Regions from separate parts of the Mesorhizobium cantuariense genome, predicted to be linked through region 2. Evidence: predicted binding sites of a transcription regulator. Region 2 holds the regulator's gene; the other holds the start of a gene.
The links. Region 2 encodes PhoB, which activates phosphate uptake and scavenging genes when phosphate is short. Its sites were predicted from a motif close to TGTCATNNANCTGTCAT; they were not measured.

Region 1 (4,166 bases), 420 kb from region 2:
ATCCGGATTAAGATGCCGCGCGCATGACGCGCGCGACACGCTTTTCCAACCGACCGCGCGCTTACGCCGACCGCACCGGGTCGAGCGTGACCTTGTAGAGTTCGTTGTCGTCGCGATCCATCAGCCGCACCGTCATCTGTTCGCTGGCGCCGTTGATGTCGACCAGCCCGAAGAATTGCAGGCCGGCTGAGGGCGGCAGGTTCTGGCCTTGCTCGGCGCTCGGCGCCTTGATGAACTTCAGCTCCGGGCCGAACGTCATGTCGAAATCGTTGGGACCGAACGTGCCGGCGTGGATCGGGCCTGAGACGAATTCCCAGAACGGGTTGAACTCCTGGAACTGCGCCTTGTCCGGGTTGTAGTAGTGCGCGGCCGTGTAATGCACGTCGGCGGTCAGCCAGACGGTGTTGCTGATGCCGGCATTCTTGATGAAGCGCAGCAGGTCGGCAATCTCGAGCTCGCGCCCTTTTGGCAGACCATTATCGCCATTGCTGACCGCTTCGGCGCCGACCTTCTTGGTACCATCGTCCCAGACGACGAGGCCAAGCGGCATGTCGGCGGCGATGATTTTCCAGGTCGCCTTCGAATTCGCCAGTTCGCGCTTCAGCCATTTCGTCTGCTGTTCGCCCAGGATGCGCGATTGTGGCGCCATCTCATCCTGCATATCGGGACCGTTGGGTCCGCGATAGGAACGCATGTCGAGGAAGAACACGTCGAGCAGAGGCCCGTAGGCAATCTTGCGATAGACGCGGCCGGGCTCGGACGGTTCGTAGCGGATCGTCGTCATTTCATGGAAGGCGCGTGCCGCACGGGCCGCCAGCACGTGGATGGATTTCTCCGTGTAGCGATTGTCGGCGCTGAGGTCCTTCGAATCCGACCAGTTGTTCAGCACTTCGTGGTCGTCCCACTGGTAGAAGGTCGGGCAGATGGCGCTGAGGCCGAGCACGTTCCTGTCCATCATGTTGTATTTCCACTGGTCCCGGTATTCGTCCAGCGTCTCGGCGACCTTGCGCTTGCCGTCGATCAGCACGACGTTCTTCCACTTGCCGCCGCCCGGCAGGTCGACCTCGTCCTTCATGGCGCCGTCGGCATAGATGGTGTCACCCGAATGCAGGAAGAAGTCGGGCGTGTGCTTGCCGATCGTGGCGTAGGTCTTCATGCCGGTCTCGTCGATGCCCCAGCCCTGGCCGGCGGTGTCGCCCGACCAGGCAAAGCGGATGTCGCGTTTCGAGGCCGGCGCCGTCCTGAAGCGGCCGGTGATCGGCTCGGAAACGGCGTTGATGTCGGCGAGATCGGCTGATGTCATGCGGTAGAAGATGTCCTGATCGGAAGCGAGGTCGGTGAGCAGCCGCTTGACCGTGTAGTCGCTGGCCGGCGAGGTATCGAGCGGCGCCAGGCGTGTCGCATTGGCGAAATTCTCCGTCGACGACACCTCGAACATGACGCGCGACGGGCGGTCGGTGCGCGTCCACACCATGCCGCTGGTTGCGTCGACATCGCCTGACTGGACGCCATGGGTGAAGGCCGGCCGCTGGTTGGCGCGCGAATAGTAGGGCAGCGCCAGGCTCGAAACGCCGGCCAGGCCAACGGCGCTGGCGGAGGTGACGAAGGCGCGGCGGGTCATCGAGAGCTTGTTCATGGCTGTCTCCTGGATGGCTTGAACGGTGCCACCAAGGTCCAGCGTCAATGTTTCAGGCACATCTCGGGATGATGAAGTTTTGATAACAATGAACAGATGATCTCCCCCCTCGAGGGGGAGATGGCCGGCAGGCCAGAGGGGGTCGGTCCGACGGGGCTCGGCCCTTTGTCGCAGACGCAGGAGGTCGGCGTTCCACGTGAGACGACCCCCTCTGTCGCCTTCGGCGACATCTCCCCCTCAAGGGCATATGCGCTAAGATAGGTGTTGCAGTGGGGAATCGGTTGTGATTCTACGCTGCGATGACTCACGAATCGCTTGTAGATGACGGCTGGGCCGAGACGATTGAGCTCCTCGGCGGTGAAGAGTTGATTGCAGGGAGTGCCCGCGAGACGAAGGCGTTTCTGCGGCCGCGGGGCGTCAGGTCGGCTACTGATCTGTTGCGCCTGACACTGGCTTACTGCCTTGGCAAGGTGGGCATGCGGGGCGTCGTGGCCTGGGCGGCGGCAAGCGGGATCGCCGACATCTCGGACGTGGCGTTGCTCGGCCGGCTGCGCAATGCAGGGCCGTGGCTGCAGCAGTTGATCGGGCACCTTTTGAAGCGCGAGGAGGAAGGCTTGCCTAAGGGCCGGCTGATCCGCATCCTCGATGCGACATCGGTTGCCAAGGCGGGTGTGCATGAGAAGAAGAACAATGGCCTTTGGCGTATGCACTGCGCCTTCGATCTTGAGCGCGAGCAGTTCGATTTCCTCGAGATCACCGACCAGAGCGAGGCCGAGCTGATCGACCGCGTGCCGGTGGTGCCGGGCGAGATCCGCATCGGCGACCGCGCCTATCTGCAGGCCGAGCGGATCGCAAAGGTCATGGCGCAAGACGGCGACGTTGTCGTGCGCGCGCCGTGGAAGAATGTGCGATGGCTCGACGCCAACGGCAAGGCGTTCGATCTCATCGGCCACCTGAAGAGCTGCCGGGAGGAGGTCATCGAAACGCCTGTCTGGCTGGGCCTCAAGAAGGGCGAGCCCCTGAAGATGCGCCTGATCGCCTTGCGCAAATCCGAGGCTGCGACACAAGAAGCGCGGCGCAAAATCAACAAGGAAGCCAAGGCCAAGGGCAAGCAGGTTCAACCGGAGACGCTGATTGCCGCCGGCTTTGTCATCCTTGTGACCTCGCTTGACCAGGAGGAGTTTCCCTCCGGCACAGTTCTCAAGCTCTATCGCATGCGCTGGCGCATCGAGCTCGCCTTCAAGCGTCTGAAGAGCCTGATCGGACTGCGCGCGCCTCCAGCCAAAGACCCAAGGATCGCAAAGCCTTGGATTCTTGCCCACTTCCTCATCGCGCTTGTGACCGAACCCCTTTCGCAGGAGTTGGGTGTCTCTCCCCCTTGAGCGACGGGCGCCCGCTGCTGTGGCGCGCCACCCGCCAGATCGTCGCCTCTCTGATCGCAGCGATCTTTGCTCAACCTCCCTTGGCAGCCCTGCGCCAAAATCTCCATGCCTTGCGACATCGATGGCGTGAGCCACCACGAAAGCGCAAATTTCAGTCCATGCCGAAGCTATCTTAGCGCATATGCCCTCAAGGGGGGGAGATTAGCGCTCCGCCGCTGCGCCTAAGCCGCCTGCGGCTCCGGCTCAAATGCCGGCTTGCTTGTGTTGATCAGCAGCGAGATACAGGCGGCGGCGATGGCAGTCATGCCGGCAATCAGGAAGGCCAGCTCATAATTGCCCTGCAGCTCACGCATGGTGCCGCCGAAGGCTGCGGCAGTGGCCGCACCGATCTGGTGGCCGGCGACGATCCAGCCGAACACGATCGGCCCGCTGCGATCGCCGAACGCCTCATTGGCGAGCCTCAGCGTCGGCGGCACGGTGGCGATCCAGTCGAGGCCGTAGAGCACGGCGAAGATGATCAGGCTGGTCGCCGAGAAGCCGGAATAGGGCAGATAGATCAGCGACAGGCCACGGATGCCGTAATAGACGCCGAGCAGCTTGCGCGGGTCGTAGCGGTCGGTGAGCCAGCCCGACAGTGTCGTGCCGATCAGGTCGAAAATGCCCATCATCGACAGCAGCCCGGCGGCCTGCACCTCGCCGATGCCCATGTCGCCGCAGAAGGCGATCAGATGCGTGCCGACCAGCCCGTTGGTGGTGAAGCCGCAGACGAAGAAGGTGGCGAACAGGTACCAGAACACCCTTGTGCCGGCGGCGCGGCGCAGCGTGTTGAGCGTATGCGCGAGGAAATTGCCTTGCGACGCGGGCGATGTCGGCGGCACGTCGTCCGCCTCGGCGCCATAGCGCACCATGCCGATCGATGCCGGACGCTCCGGCACCAGCAGCCAGACCAGCGGTATCAGAGCCGCGGTGGCGATCGCCACCGCAATGACGACCGGTTGCCAGCCACCCGACTGCGCCAACGCGGCGATCAGCGGCAGGAACACCAGCATGCCGGAGGCGCTGGAGGCCGACATCAATCCCATGACAAGGCCGCGATTGGTCTTGAACCAGCGATTGACGATGGTGGCGCCGAGCACGCTGGCGACAGC
Region 2 (4,166 bases):
CTAGGCATGCCGCGCTCCGCCGCTTTCGTCGGCGGCCTGGTGCTGACGCTGATGACGCTGCCGACGATCATCATCGCGACGCGCGCGGCACTTGCCGCCGTGCCGCCGTCGATCCGCTCGGCAGCCCTTGGTCTCGGCGCCTCCAAGATGCAGATGGTGTTCCACCACATCCTGCCGCTTGCCGCGCCCGGCATCCTCACCGGCACCATCATCGGTCTTGCGCGTGCGCTCGGCGAAACCGCGCCGCTGCTGCTGATCGGCATGGTCGCCTTCGTCGCCGATCCTCCGACGACGCCTTTCGATCCGGCCACCGCGCTGCCGGTGCAGATCTATATGTGGGCGAACGAGGCCGAACGCGCCTTCGTCGAGCGCATGTCCGGCGCCATCATCATCCTGCTCGTCTTCCTCATGGCCATGAACATCACCGCGATCGTGCTTCGGCGTCGGTTCGAGCGGCGCTGGTAGAAAAAAGGCATTTTGGTATGAACATCATGACCGAACAGTCCCTTGAAAACGCAGTGGGCGACAAGGTGAACGCCAAGTCGAACGAAGTGATCAAAATGCGCGGCGACAAGGTCGGCGTGTTCTACGGCGAGAAGCAGGCGCTGTTCGACGTCGATCTCGACGTCCGCCTCAATCAGGTGACCGCGCTGATCGGCCCCTCCGGCTGCGGCAAGTCCACCTTCCTGCGCTGCCTCAACCGCATGAACGACACCATCGATTCAGCGCGGGTAATCGGCAAGATAACGCTCGACGAAGAGGATATCTACGACAAGAACATCGACGTCGTCGAGCTCAGGGCGCGCGTCGGCATGGTGTTCCAGAAGCCCAATCCGTTTCCCAAGTCGATCTACGAGAACGTCGCCTATGGCCCGCGCATCCACGGACTGGCCAAGCGCAAGGCCGACATGGATCAGATCGTCGAGTCGAGCCTGAAGAAGGCGGCAATCTGGAACGAGGTCAAGGACCGCTTGCAGGAACCTGGCACCGGCCTTTCCGGTGGCCAGCAGCAGCGTCTGTGCATTGCGCGCGCCATCGCCGTGTCGCCCGAGGTGATCCTGATGGACGAGCCGTGTTCGGCGCTCGACCCGATCGCCACCGCTCGCGTCGAGGAACTGATCGACGAACTGCGTCAGAACTATACGATCGTCATCGTCACCCACTCGATGCAGCAGGCGGCGCGCGTGTCGCAGCGCACCGCGATGTTCCATCTTGGCTATCTGGTCGAGGAGGGAGCCACCGACAAGATGTTCACCACCCCCGACGACAAGCGCACCCAGGACTACATCACCGGCCGGTTCGGCTGAGTTCAGCATACGAGGGACGAAGATCATGGGTGAACATACCGTCGCATCTTTCGATGAGGATCTGGAGCAGGTCAGCCAGCTGATCCGCGACATGGGCGATCTCGCCCGCTCGATGGTCAGTGGCTCGACCAAGGCATTGCTCAATTCGGACAATGCGCTGGCGCAGCGGGTGGTTTCCGACGATGCCATCATGGATGCACGCCAGCGCGAGTTGGACGATCGCGCCATCACGCTGATCGCCAAGCGCCAGCCGATGGCCAACGACCTGCGTGCGGTGGTCGGTTCGATCCGCATGGCCGGCGACCTCGAGCGCATCGGCGACCTTGCCAAGAACATTGCCAAACGCGTCGGCACTGTCGGCCTGAGCGTCACGCCGCGCGACCTGTCGCATTCGATCGACGGGATGGCGCAGCTGGTGCTGATCCAGGTGCAGGGCGTCATCGACGAGTATGCCGCCGCTGACGCGGCAGCGCTTGCCACGCTCAGAAACAACGACGAGCGCATCGACGTCAAATACACCTCGGTGTTCCGTGAACTGCTGACCTACATGATGGAAGACCCGCGCAACATCACTGCCTGCACGCATCTGTTGTTCTGCGCCAAGAACCTCGAGCGCATCGGCGACCACGTGACCAACATCGCTGAAAATGCCTATTATGTTTTGACCGGCACGCAGCTGCCCGCCAATCGTCCGAAGCAGGACGAGACGGCAATGTCCGCGCCGGCCGCATGACAGGGATGACCAGTCGATGATCGCGCCACGCATCATGGTGGTGGAGGATGAGGAGCCGCTAGGCGTGCTGCTCCGCTACAATCTCGAATCCGAAGGCTATCAGGTCGAGGTGGTGACGCGCGGTGACGAGGCCGAGATCCGGCTGCAGGAGAACGTTCCCGACCTTCTGGTGCTCGACTGGATGGTGCCTGCGGTTTCCGGTATCGAACTCTGTCGTCGGCTAAGAATGCGTCCCGAGACCGAGCGGCTGCCGATCATCATGCTGACCGCGCGTGGCGAGGAGAGCGACCGCGTGCGCGGTCTGTCGACCGGCGCCGACGATTATCTGGTCAAGCCGTTCTCGACACCGGAATTCATGGCCAGGGTCAAGGCGCTGCTGCGCCGCGCCAAGCCGGAGGTGCTGTCCAGTGTGCTGAAGGTCGGCGATATCGTGCTCGACCGTGAATCGCACCGGGTCTATCGCAAGAAGAGCGAGATCAGGCTTGGACCGACCGAGTTCCGCCTGCTCGAATTCATGATGCGCCATCCCGGCCGCGTCTTCTCGCGCAGCCAGCTGCTCGACAATGTCTGGGGCGAGACGATCTACATCGACGAGCGCACGGTGGATGTGCATGTCGGCCGGCTGCGCAAGGCCGTCAACAACGGCCGCATGCCCGACGTCATCCGCACCATTCGTGGAGCGGGCTACGCGATCCGTGAGGATTGAACTCGCCCGTTTGAATTCACGCCACGTTCTTGCCGGCGAGGCCGGATCTTGTTTGCGCGCCGGGTGCGAAAATCTCCTGGTCGACGAAGGTCAGCGCACGCATGGCGCAGCCTTCGCGGATCAGCGGCAGTTCGTTCGGCTCGGTGTCGAAGGAAATCGATTTCGAGTGCTGGCCGCCGGCGGTCTGGGCAATCGCCTTGCGCAATGCCGGCTCGATCAAGTCGAAGGCAGCGGCGCTGACCCCGACCATGGCTACGGGCGCCGGATCGATCAGCGCGAACAGGCTGCCGAGGCCGTAGCCGAGCGCTTCGCCGGCCTTGCGATAGGCCTCGCGCTCGGGTCCGTCGCTTTCGCGGGCCGCGGTGGCCAGGGCACGCATGTCGGCGTCGCTGACATCGGCGACGGGTTCTGCGTCCTCACCCAATTGCCTTGCGCTGCGCCAGATGGCGTAGTTGCCGGCATAGGCTTCGACGCAGCCGCGCCGCCCGCAGCGGCAGAGCGCGCCGTTCGGCCGGTGGATCATGTGGCCGAACTCGCCGCCCGAGGAATGGGTGCCGGTGAACAGCTCGCCCTTCAGCACCAGGCCCATGCCGATGCCGTGCGATAGAAGAATGGCGATGAAATCGTCGCGGTAGCGATCAGGGTCGCGCCAGCGCAGTGCTATAGCCATCATGTTGCAGTCGTTTTCCATGGTGGCGGGGATGCCGAACTCGTCTTCGAGTATGTCGGCGAAGGCGATGTCGGTGTGAGGCGTGATCGGCGACCACAGCATGGCGCGGGCATGGGTGTCGGTGATGCCCTGGATCGCCAGAGCGATGCGGGCGATGCTGCGCACGTCAAGATCGGGGTCTTCGAGGCGGCGCCGCACGATTGCCGTGCATTCGCCGATCAGCGCCTCGCGCGGCATCGTCAGCGTGTCCAGCCTGCGCTGCTCCTCGGCGATCACCTGGCCGGCATAGTCGATGACGGCAACGGAGAGAAAATTCAGCGACAGAACGACGGTCATCACCGCCGCCGCTTCCGGATTGAGGCTGAGGCCGACCTGCGGCCGACCGCGTTTGAGCGAGCCGGCCTCGCTCGGTTTGCTTTCGGTCAGGATGCCTTCGCCGATCAGGTCGGAGGAGATCGCCGATATGGTCGAGTGGCTGAGGCCCGTGGTCGCGGCGATCTCGGTGCGTGACGGTTGTCCGGCGCGGCGCACGGCTGCGATCACCATCGCGCGGTTGCGGCGGCGCAAATCGTCGTGGCGGATTCCGACCGACATGTTTCTTCACATCCTCCCGGTCGCCGCGGTTCTTCCTGCCCCTGGAACGCTGCCGGCAACGCGGTCAAATACTGGCAGAAGCGGCCCGCCCTGTCACTTATTTATTCCGAGGCTCGAAAAAAATTCTGAAGGACATCAAAATCCATCAGAATCGAT

Region 1: a site for PhoB is predicted at 1,708-1,724, ahead of ACFOJ9_RS31705 (alkaline phosphatase D family protein). Genes of this name have one in related genera too.

What each region holds. Positions count from the first base shown of each region.
Region 1 is NZ_JBHRVD010000001.1:6,472,831-6,476,996, forward strand. It holds gene ACFOJ9_RS31700 (hypothetical protein) at 1-11, shown strand, start outside; gene ACFOJ9_RS31705 (alkaline phosphatase D family protein) at 62-1,636, opposite strand; gene ACFOJ9_RS31710 (transposase) at 1,936-3,018, shown strand; gene ACFOJ9_RS31715 (MFS transporter) at 3,240-4,166, opposite strand, start outside.
Region 2 is NZ_JBHRVD010000001.1:6,049,065-6,053,230, reverse strand. It holds gene pstA (phosphate ABC transporter permease PstA) at 1-465, shown strand, start outside; gene pstB (phosphate ABC transporter ATP-binding protein PstB) at 483-1,307, shown strand; gene phoU (phosphate signaling complex protein PhoU) at 1,333-2,040, shown strand; gene phoB (phosphate regulon transcriptional regulator PhoB) at 2,057-2,746, shown strand; gene ACFOJ9_RS29515 (ROK family protein) at 2,763-4,010, opposite strand.